One region of the Tepidimonas taiwanensis genome, then DNA from elsewhere that is predicted to be linked to it. Evidence: predicted binding sites of a transcription regulator. Region 1 holds the regulator's gene; each other region holds the start of a gene.
What was found. The regulator sigma-54, encoded in region 1, starts transcription at its own class of promoters, with help from an activator protein. The targets are predictions, from matches to a motif close to TGGCANGNAANCTGCTTT.
Positions count from the first base shown of each region.

Region 2: the regulator sigma-54 is predicted to act here: its motif matches at 1,413-1,430, upstream of amt (ammonium transporter).
Region 3: the regulator sigma-54 is predicted to act here: its motif matches at 1,302-1,319, upstream of glnK (P-II family nitrogen regulator).

Region 1 covers NZ_CP083911.1:2,631,724-2,634,996, reverse strand. Annotated here, with positions in the region: gene lptA (lipopolysaccharide transport periplasmic protein LptA) at 1-244, shown strand, start outside; gene lptB (LPS export ABC transporter ATP-binding protein) at 241-999, shown strand; gene rpoN (RNA polymerase factor sigma-54) at 1,005-2,564, shown strand; gene LCC91_RS12415 (THUMP domain-containing class I SAM-dependent RNA methyltransferase) at 2,581-3,273, shown strand, end outside.
Region 2 covers NZ_CP083911.1:418,799-422,071, forward strand. Annotated here, with positions in the region: gene amt (ammonium transporter) at 1-1,366, opposite strand, end outside; gene LCC91_RS01965 (alpha/beta fold hydrolase) at 1,519-2,358, opposite strand; gene LCC91_RS01970 (O-acetylhomoserine aminocarboxypropyltransferase) at 2,377-3,273, opposite strand, start outside.
Region 3 covers NZ_CP083911.1:297,255-300,527, reverse strand. Annotated here, with positions in the region: gene LCC91_RS01370 (ammonium transporter) at 1-870, opposite strand, end outside; gene glnK (P-II family nitrogen regulator) at 912-1,250, opposite strand; gene LCC91_RS01360 (YifB family Mg chelatase-like AAA ATPase) at 1,482-3,050, shown strand; gene LCC91_RS01355 (GspE/PulE family protein) at 3,092-3,273, shown strand, end outside.

The sequences.
Region 1 (3,273 bases):
GCGCCGCTACCGCGGCACGGCGCTCGCCGATCGCACGGTCGGCGCCGTCATCGTGTACGACAACCGGGACGACACCTTCAGCGTCGACGGCGCGCGCGGGCAGCCCGGTGCCGAGGGGGGCACAGGGCGCGTGCGCGCGACGCTGACGCCGCGCGGCGCCGACCCTGCGGCCACCCAGCCATCCCCCGCCAATGTCCCGCCGCCGGCGCTCGCCCCGAGCGAGCGGCTGGAGCGGCGGCCATGACGGCCGCCGCCGCGGCCGCCTGCTTGCGCGCCGAGGGGCTGCACAAGCGCTACGGCCGACGCACTGTCGTGCACGACGTCTCGCTGCAGGTCCGCGGCGGCGAGGTGGTCGGGCTGCTCGGCCCCAACGGCGCGGGCAAGACGACCTCCTTCTACATGATCGTCGGTCTGGTGCGCGCCGACGCGGGCCGGCTGTGGATCGACGGACAGCGCGCCGAGCACCTGCCGATCCACCGCCGCGCGCGGCTGGGGCTGGGGTATCTGCCGCAGGAGGCGTCGATTTTTCGCAAGCTGACGGTGGCGCAGAACGTGCGCGCCGTGCTGGAGCTGCAGCGCGACGCCGCCGGCCGCCCGCTGCCCGAAGCGGTGCTGCGCGAACGGCTCGATGCGCTGCTGGCCGAGCTGCACGTGGACCACCTGCGCGACGCGCCGGCGCCAGCGCTCTCTGGCGGCGAGCGGCGGCGGGTCGAGATCGCGCGCGCGCTCGCCGCGCAGCCGCGCTACATTCTGCTGGACGAGCCGTTCGCGGGCATCGACCCGATCGCGGTCATCGAGATCCAGCGCATCATCGGTTATCTCAAGGGCCGCGGCATCGGCGTGCTCATCACCGATCACAACGTGCGCGAGACGCTGGGCATCTGTGACCAGGCGGTCATCATCAGCGAGGGCCGCGTGCTCGCGCACGGCACCCCCGCCGAGATCGTCGACGACGCTGACGTGCGGCGCGTGTACCTGGGCGAACACTTCCGGCTGTAGCGGCGATGAAGGCGGGACTCGCGCTGCGCGTCACGCAGCATCTCACGTTGACGCCCCAGTTGCAGCAGTCGATCCGGCTGCTGCAGCTGTCCACGCTCGAGGTCACGCAGGAAGTCGAGCAGATGCTCGCCGACAACCCCTTTCTCGAGCGGGCGGAGGACGACGACGCGGAGACACCGCCCGCCGCCCCGGCGGACGAGGAGCGCGACGGCGCGACGGCCCCGGTGGACGACGCCGATCCCCCGGACACTGCGGCGGTGTGGGACGAGGCCGGGCCCCGGTCGGGCGTGGAGGCCGACTGGCCCGCGCGGCTGGACGAGGACGCGGGCGGCTGGAGTGCCGACGAGTCGCCCGGAGCCGACGGTCCGGACTGGTCGTGGGAAGGCCCCGGGCTGGACCGCGACGGCCGCGACCTCGACGACGAGAACCGTCCGGCAGCCAGCGAACTGGCCAGCGCGCACGAGCGGCTGCAGGACCACCTGCACCGGCAGGCGCTGGCGCTGCACCTAAGCGACGAGGAGCGCGCGGCGCTGTACTTCCTGATCGAATCGCTGGACGACGACGGCTACCTGACGGAGCCGCTGGAGGCGTTGAGCGACGCGTTCTGGCGGCAGTGCCACCCCGACGATGCGCCGCCGGACCCCGATGCGCGCGATGAAGTGCTGGCGCTGCTGCGCCGCGCGCTCGGGTGGCTGCAGGCGATGGAGCCCGCGGGCGTCGGGGCGCGCGACCTGGGCGAATGCCTGCGGCTGCAGATCGGCGAGCTGCCCAACACGCCGGCGGCGCGCGCCGCGCTGGCGCTGTGCGCCCAGCCGCTGGAGTGGATCGCGCGGCGCGACACGCGGCGGCTCGCCCAGGCCACCGGCCTGGGCGAAGCCGATGTGCGCGCCGGGCTCGCGGTGCTCACGCGCCTCGAGCCCAAACCCGGGCGGCGGTTTGCCGATGCCGAGCGGCAGATCGTCGTGCCGGACGTGATCGTCACCGTGCGCGCGGGTGTGTGCGACGTGCAGCTCAACCCCGCGGTGCTGCCGCGCCTGCGCGTGACCGACGTGTACGCGCAGGCGCTGCGCGGCCAGCGCCACGGTGACCTGCAGCAGCGGCTGCAGGAGGCGCGCTGGTTCATCAAAAACCTGCAGCAGCGCTTCGACACCATCCTGCGCGTGGCGCAGGCGATCGTCGAGCGCCAGCGCAACTTCTTCCTGCATGGCGCGGTGGGCATGCGCCCGCTGGTGCTGCGCGACATCGCCGAGGCACTGGGGCTGCACGAGTCGACCATCAGCCGCGTCACCACCGCCAAGTACATGGCCACGCCGTTTGGCACGTACGAGTTCAAATATTTTTTCGGCTCGGGGCTGGCCACCGACGCGGGTGGCAACGCCTCCAGCACCGCGGTGCGGGCGCTGATCAAGCAGCTCATCGCCGCCGAGGATCCGCGCCAGCCCCTGAGCGACGGGCGCATCGCCGAGTTGCTCAAGGAGCAGGGCATCGAGTGCGCGCGCCGCACCGTGGCCAAGTACCGCGAGTCGCTGCGCATCCCGACCGCCAGCCTGCGCAAATCCCTCTGACCCCCCACCCCTTCCGATGTCCACGCTCGACCTGTTTCTGCCCTGCGCAGGGGGCTGCGCCCCCTTTCTGGCCGACGAGGTGGCCGCCCTCACCGGCCAGCCGATGGACGCGCTGCGGGTGGGGCGAGCGGGCGTGGCGCTGCGCGGTGACTGGGACACGGTGCTGCGCCTGAACCTGCACAGCCGCATCGCGCAGCGCGTGCTCATCCGGCTGTGGGAAGGCCCCTACCGCCGCGAGGACGACATCTACGCCGCTGCGGCCGCCGTCGCGTGGGAGGATTGGTTCACCCCCCGGCAGACGATCAAGGTCGAGGTCACCGCCCAGCGCAGCCCGCTGCGCAGCCTACACTTCGCGGGCCTGCGCGTGAAGGACGCGGTGTGCGACCGGTTGCGAGAGCGGCGCGGGGCGCGGCCGAGCGTGGACACCGCCCAGCCCGACGTGCGGCTGTACGTGCACCTGACGGCCGAGACGCTGACGCTGGCGCTGGACACCAGTGGCGAGCCGCTGTTCAAGCGCGGCTGGCGCATCGACAAAGGCGACGCGCCGCTGAAGGAGACACTGGCCGCGGCGGTGATCGCGGCCACCGGCTGGACCGGCGTCGACGCCGACGGCGCGCCGGTGCCACTTGTCGACCCCTGTTGTGGCAGCGGCACGCTGGTCATCGAAGCGGCGCAGATCGCGCTGCGGCACGCCCCCGGGCGGCAGCGG
Region 2 (3,273 bases), 700 kb from region 1:
CCAGCGCGAGGCTGCGGTCGGTGGCGGTGCGCAGCGCTTCGATGACGCGGTTGTACGCCTTGGCGATCTGCCCCACTTCGGTGAACTCCTCCTCCGGCACGCGCCGGGTCAGGTCGCCCGAGCGGCGCTGCGCTTCCATCGCGTCGAGCAGGTCGATCAGCTCGGTGCGCGCGCCGTGCTCGGCGACGTTGAGGCCGCCGCGCTCCTCGTCTGGCGTGACGCGCAGATCCCGGTCGCGCACCAGCCACAGGAAGGCCAGCGTCGCGAGCACGCACCACACCCCGCAGACGACGATGCCCAGCGCCTGGACCGCGACCTGTTCCCACCGCGGCAGGCCCGTGCCGAGCAGCACCGGATCGCCGAACAAGCCCACGGCGAGCGTGCCCCACACGCCCGCGGCGAGGTGGGCGGGGATCGCGCCGACCGCGTCGTCGATGCGCCAGCGCAGCAGCCCTTCGTTGGCCCAGGCCATCACCCACGCGCCGACCGCGCCCGTGAGCAACGACCCCAACGGCGACAGCGCGTGGGCGCCCGCCGTCACCGCGACCAGCCCGGCGATGAGGCCGTTGATCAGGTACAGCACCTCGTAGTAGCCGTGCAGCAGGCGGCCCGCGGCCAATCCGGCCAGCCCGCCAGCGCAGGCCGCCAGCGTCGTGTGCAGCAGGATGCCCGGTACGCGGCCGTCGAAAGCGAGCGTGCTGCCGCCGTTGAAGCCGAGCCAGCCGAAGAACAACAGCAGCGCGCCGAGCATCGCCATCGGCAGATTGCCAGCCGGAATGACCGGCGGCGGCCCGTCGGTGGGGAAGCGCCCCGTGCGCGCCCCCAGCCGCCACACCACCACCAGCGCCACCCAGCCCCCGACGCTGTGCACGACGGTGGAGCCGGCGAAGTCGACGAAGCCGAGCTCCGCCAGCCAGCCGCGCGCGCCCGGCTCCCACGCGCCGCCCCACGCCCAGTGGCCGAACACCGGGTACACCACCAGCGAGATCCACGCGGACAACGCAAGGTATGCGCCGAAGCGCATGCGCTCGGCCACTGCGCCGGAGACGATGGTCGCGGCCGTGGCGCAAAACATGATTTGGAATAGCACGAAGCCGAGCAGGCGCGGTTCGGTGGGCAGCTGGTCCAGCAGCCCGAAGAGGCCGCTGCCGATCCAGCCGCCGACGCTGGGCCCGAACATCAGCCCGAAGCCGACGAGCCAAAACAACAGCCCCGCGACCGCGAAGTCCGACAGGTTCTTGGCGGCGACGTTGATCGAGTTTTTGCTGCGCGTCAATCCCGACTCCAGGCACAGAAAGCCGGCCTGCATGACGAAGACCAACCCTGCGCACAGCAGCAGCCACAACAGATCGATGGACGCAGACATCGGCGAAACCCGCCAGAACGCGGAACACACCCGGGGTGGGGCCGGTAAAGCAAGTCGTGTGCCGGGCCCCGTAGGCCTCTTTGCGGCTGCCCACCGGTGGCATGCCAGGTGGGTCTGTCGGAACGCGTGCGCGCTGCGCCTTGGGGGGGGAGTCAGCCGGTAGGCGCATCCAACGCTGGTTGCAGCCAACGTTGCAGTGCGTCGAGCACGCCGTCCGGCGCCTCGGTCATCAGCGCGTGGCCCGCGTTCAGGCGCACCACGTCCACCGGCACCCCCGCCGCGCGCGCAGCGTCGATGAGGGGCTGCGCGGCCTTCGGCGGTGTCATCTGGTCGCGCGTGCCGAGGATGAACTGCACGGGGCAGGCGAGCGCGCGCGCCGCCGCCTCGCCGCCCTGGTAGCTGTCACACGCGACGAAGCCGCGGTGGAAGATGTTGACGCGCGGGTTGCTGGCCAGCACGCGGCGCATCAGCGCGCGCGAGCCGCCGTAGAGCCACGTGCCGGGGCCGAGCGCCGACGGCGGCGGTGCCAGCGTCGAGTGGCTGTAGACGTTGACCATGTCGATGGCCTTGTCGGGGGCGTGCAGCGAGGCGTCCAGCAGCGCGGCCGACACGCGCATCGGGTAGGCGGTGCCGACCAGCACCAGGTGCGACACGCGCGCCGGTGCATCGGCCGCGGCCTGCAGCGCGATCAGCGAGCCGAAGCTGTGCCCGACCAGCGCCGCGCGCGCAATGCCCAGCGCGTCGAGCAGGCCGATGACGGTGCGCGCGGCCGACTCGACGCTTGCCGGGGGCTCGCCCCCGCTGCGCCCGTGACCCGGCAGGTCGATGGCGAGCACGTTGTGGCCGTGGTGCGCGAGGTAGCGGCTCTGCAGGATCCAGACGCTGTGGTCGTTGAGCACGCCGTGGATGAAGACCACGGTCGGGCGGGCGGGGTCGAACGGCTTGCCGCCGGTGTAGGCGTACAGGGGGGCACCATGGACGTCGATCAGCATGGTCGGGGCTCCCTCGGGTCAGGCGGCTTTTTCCGCGGCCTTGAGCGCGCGCTTGAGGTCGTCGATCAGGTCGTCCGGGTCTTCGAGCCCGATCGAGAGGCGGATCGTGCCCGGCCCGATGCCGGCGGCGGCCAGCGCCTCGTCGCTCATGCGGAAGTGCGTCGTGCTGGCCGGGTGGATGACGAGGCTGCGGCAGTCGCCGACGTTGGCCAGGTGGCTGAAGAGCTTGAGCGCCTCGATGAAGGCGCGGCCCTGCGCCCGCCCGCCCTTCAGGTCGAAACTGAACACGCTGCCCGCCCCGCGCGGCAGCAGGCGCTGGGCCAGCGCGTGGCTGGGGTGGTCCGGCAGCAGCGGGTGGCCCACGCGCGCCACCATCGGGTGCGCGGCCAGGAACTCGACCACGCGGGCCGTGTTGCTCACGTGGCGCGCCATGCGCAGCGGCAGCGTCTCGATGCCCTGCAGGATCAGCCACGCGGTGTGCGGGCTCATGCACGCGCCGAAGTCGCGCAGCCCCTCGCGCCGCGCGCGCAGCGTGAAGGCCCCGACCGTGGACTCCTCGCTGAACACCATGCCGTGAAAGCCCTCGTACGGCTTGGTCAGCTCGGCAAAGCGCCCGTCGCGCGCATGCGCCGCTTCCCAGTCGAAACTGCCCCCGTCGACCAGCACGCCGCCGATGACGGTGCCGTGGCCGCTCAGGAACTTGGTGGCGGAGTGATAGACCAGGTCCGCCCCGAGCGAGAGGGGCTGGATCAGCCACGGCGTGGTCAGCGTCGAATCGACCAGCAGCGGCACGCCCGCGGCGTGGGCGATCTCGGCCACCGCGGGGATGTCGAGCACGTCCAGCCCGGGGTTACCGACCGTCTCGCCAAAAAAGAGCCGGGTGTTGGGGCGAACTGCCGCGCGCCAGCCGTCCAG
Region 3 (3,273 bases), 580 kb from region 1:
GTTGGAGCCGGCGTTGAAGCCGAACCAGCCCACCCACAGCAGCGAGGCCCCGACCATCGTCAGCGTCAGGCTGTGCGGCGGCATCGCCTCGCGGCCGTAACCGATGCGCTTGCCGAGCAGGTAAGCACCCACCAGACCCGCCATCGCGGCGTTGATGTGCACCACCGTGCCACCGGCGAAGTCCAGCGCACCCTTGCCCAGCAGGTAGCCGCCCGGCCCCCAGACCATGTGCGCGATCGGCAGGTAGCTGAACGTGAACCACAGCGCCGAGAACAGCAGCACCGCGCTGAACTTGATGCGCTCGGCGAACGAACCGACGATCAGCGCGCAGGTGATGCCGGCAAACGTGGCCTGGAACGCGACGAAGATCAGCTCCGGGATCTTGACGTTCTCGGTGAAGGTGTCCGCCAGCGACGCCGTCGTCACCCCCATCAGGAACGCCTTGTCGAGCCCAGCGATGATCAGCCCCTCGCCGCCGAACGCCAGGCTGTAGCCGTACAGCACCCACAGCACCGCGATCAGCGAAAACACCATCATCACCTGCATCAGCACCGACAGCATGTTCTTGCTGCGCACCAAGCCGCCGTAAAAGAGCGCCAGCCCCGGCAGCACCATCAGGATGACCAGCAGGGTCGAGGTCATCATCCACGCGACGTCACCCTTGTCGACGGTGACCGCAGGCGCCTCGGCGGGGGCGGATTCGGCCGGTGCGGGCGCCGCCGCGGCGTCGGCCGCGGGTGCGGCCGTATCCGCCGGCGCCGCCTGCACCGCCACGGGCGCATCCTTGGGCGGCTCGGCGCTCTGGGCCAGCGCCGCGCCCCCCCAGACCAGTCCGATGCCCAGACACAGACTCATCAACAGTTTTTTCATGGGAATCCCCTTGCAACGTTGGGAACGGGTGGGTGCGGGTGTCAGAGCGCATCGGCACCGGTCTCGCCGGTGCGGATGCGGATGACCTGCTCGAGCGGGAAGACGAAGATCTTCCCGTCGCCGATCTTGCCGGTACGGGCGGCGCCTTCGATCGCCTCGACGACGCGCTCGACCAGCTCATCGCTGACGGCGGCCTCGACCTTGACCTTGGGCAGGAAGTCGACGACGTACTCGGCGCCGCGGTACAGCTCGGTGTGACCTTTTTGTCGGCCGAAGCCCTTGACCTCGGTAACGGTGATGCCCTGCACGCCGATGGCCGACAGGGCCTCGCGCACCTCGTCGAGCTTGAACGGTTTGATGATTGCGGTGACCAGTTTCATGGCTATCCTTTCCTTGGGAGCGCATCGGGATGGCGAAACTCCGCTCCCGATGAAGCACAACGCGTGCCAGCCCTCGCCCCTCGCCCCTCGCCCCTCGCCCCTCGCCCCTCGCCCCGAACCCCGAACCCCGAACCCGCCGCGCCGTCGTTTCCGTGCCCCGGCACGTCCAAGCCACCGCGTTGCGCGTGGCATGATCGCGAGCTGACCGATCTGACGGGAGGGTTGATCGCCATGGGTCTGTGCGTGGTGCGCAGCCGCACGCTCGTGGGGCTGGCGGCGCTGCCGGTGCACGTGGAGGTGCACCTGGCCAACGGGCTGCCCAGCCTCACGCTGGTGGGGCTCGCGGAAACCGAGGTGAAGGAGGCGCGCGAGCGCGTGCGCTCGGCCATCCTCAACAGCGGGCTGGAATGGCCCTCGTCCAAGCGCATCACCGTCAACCTGGCGCCGGCGGACCTGCCCAAGGAATCGGGGCGCTTCGACCTGCCGATCGCGCTCGGCATCCTCGCCGCCAGCGGCCAGCTCGACACAGCGGCGCTCGACGGCCACGAATACGCCGGGGAGCTGTCGCTCAGTGGCGCGCTGCGCCCCGTGCGCGGCGCGTTGCCGATGGCGCTGGGCCTGCGCACCGAAATGGGGCATGGCGCACCGCCATCGACCTTGGTGCTGCCGGGTGACAGCGCGGCCGAAGCCGCCCTCGTGCCCGGGGTGCGGGTCGTGCGCATCGCGCACCTGCTCGACGTGGTGCGGCGCTTTCCGGGCGCGACGGGCACGCCCGGCGCACCGCCCGCGGACGCCCCAGCCCCCGTGTGGGAGATCGTCGTCCCCGGTCCCCGGCCGTTACCGGATGACAGCCCCGCCCTTGACCTGGCCGACGTGCGCGGGCAGGCGGCGGCGCGGCGGGCGCTCGAAATCGCCGCCGCGGGCGGCCACAGCCTGCTGTTGTGCGGACCGCCCGGTGCCGGCAAGTCGATGCTGGCGCAGCGGCTGGCCGGGCTGCTGCCGCCGATGACGGAAGAGGAGGCGCTGGAGAGCGCCGCGATCGCCTCGCTGGTGGGCCGCTTCGACCCGGCGCGCTGGCGCCAGCGCCCCACCGCTGCGCCGCACCACACCGCCAGCGCGGCGGCGCTGGTGGGCGGCGGCGTGCCCCCGCGGCCGGGGGAGATTTCACTCGCCCACCACGGCGTGCTGTTTCTGGATGAGTTGCCGGAATTCCCCCGCCCTGCGTTGGAGGCGCTGCGCGAACCGCTGGAGACCGGCCGGGTGCGCCTGTCGCGCGCGGCGCGCCAAGTCGAGTACCCGGCGCGCTTTCAGCTCGTCGCGGCCATGAACCCCTGCCCCTGCGGCTATCTGGGATCGACGATACGCGCCTGCCGCTGCACGCCGGACCAGGTGCAGCGCTATCGCCACCGGCTCAGCGGCCCCCTGCTCGACCGCATCGACCTGCAGGTGGACGTGCCGGCACTGCCACCCCAAGCCCTGTTGGAGGCGGCGCCCGCGGAATCCACCGCCGTGGTGCGCGAGCGTGTGCGCGCAGCGCGCGAGCGGGCGCAGGCGCGGCAGGGGCACCCGAACCACGCGCTGCAGGGTGACGCGCTGCTGGCGCACGCGGCGCTGGACACGGCCGCGCGGCAACTGCTGCAGCAGGCGGCCACCCGCCTGGGCTGGTCCGGTCGCGCCACACACCGGGCGCTGCGCGTGGCGCGCACGATCGCCGACCTCGCCGGCAGCGAGCGCGTGCAGGCCGCGCATGTGGCGGAAGCGCTGCAGTATCGCCCCGCGCCCCCGCCGATGCCGTCATAATCGGCTGCAACCAGGGAGGCCAAGTTCCATGACGCACTGCCATGCCTGACGACGCAGCCGATCCCCTCGTTAACACGCAACGATCCTCTGGACCCGCCGCACTTCGGTGGCCTACTCCCCCATATGTGGGCTACGCCGCGGACGACGGTGCCGACGGACCGAAGCCGTGCGAGGTCGAGGGAGCCAACCGCCAGACCCGATCGTGTTTGTTGATCGCGGTTGA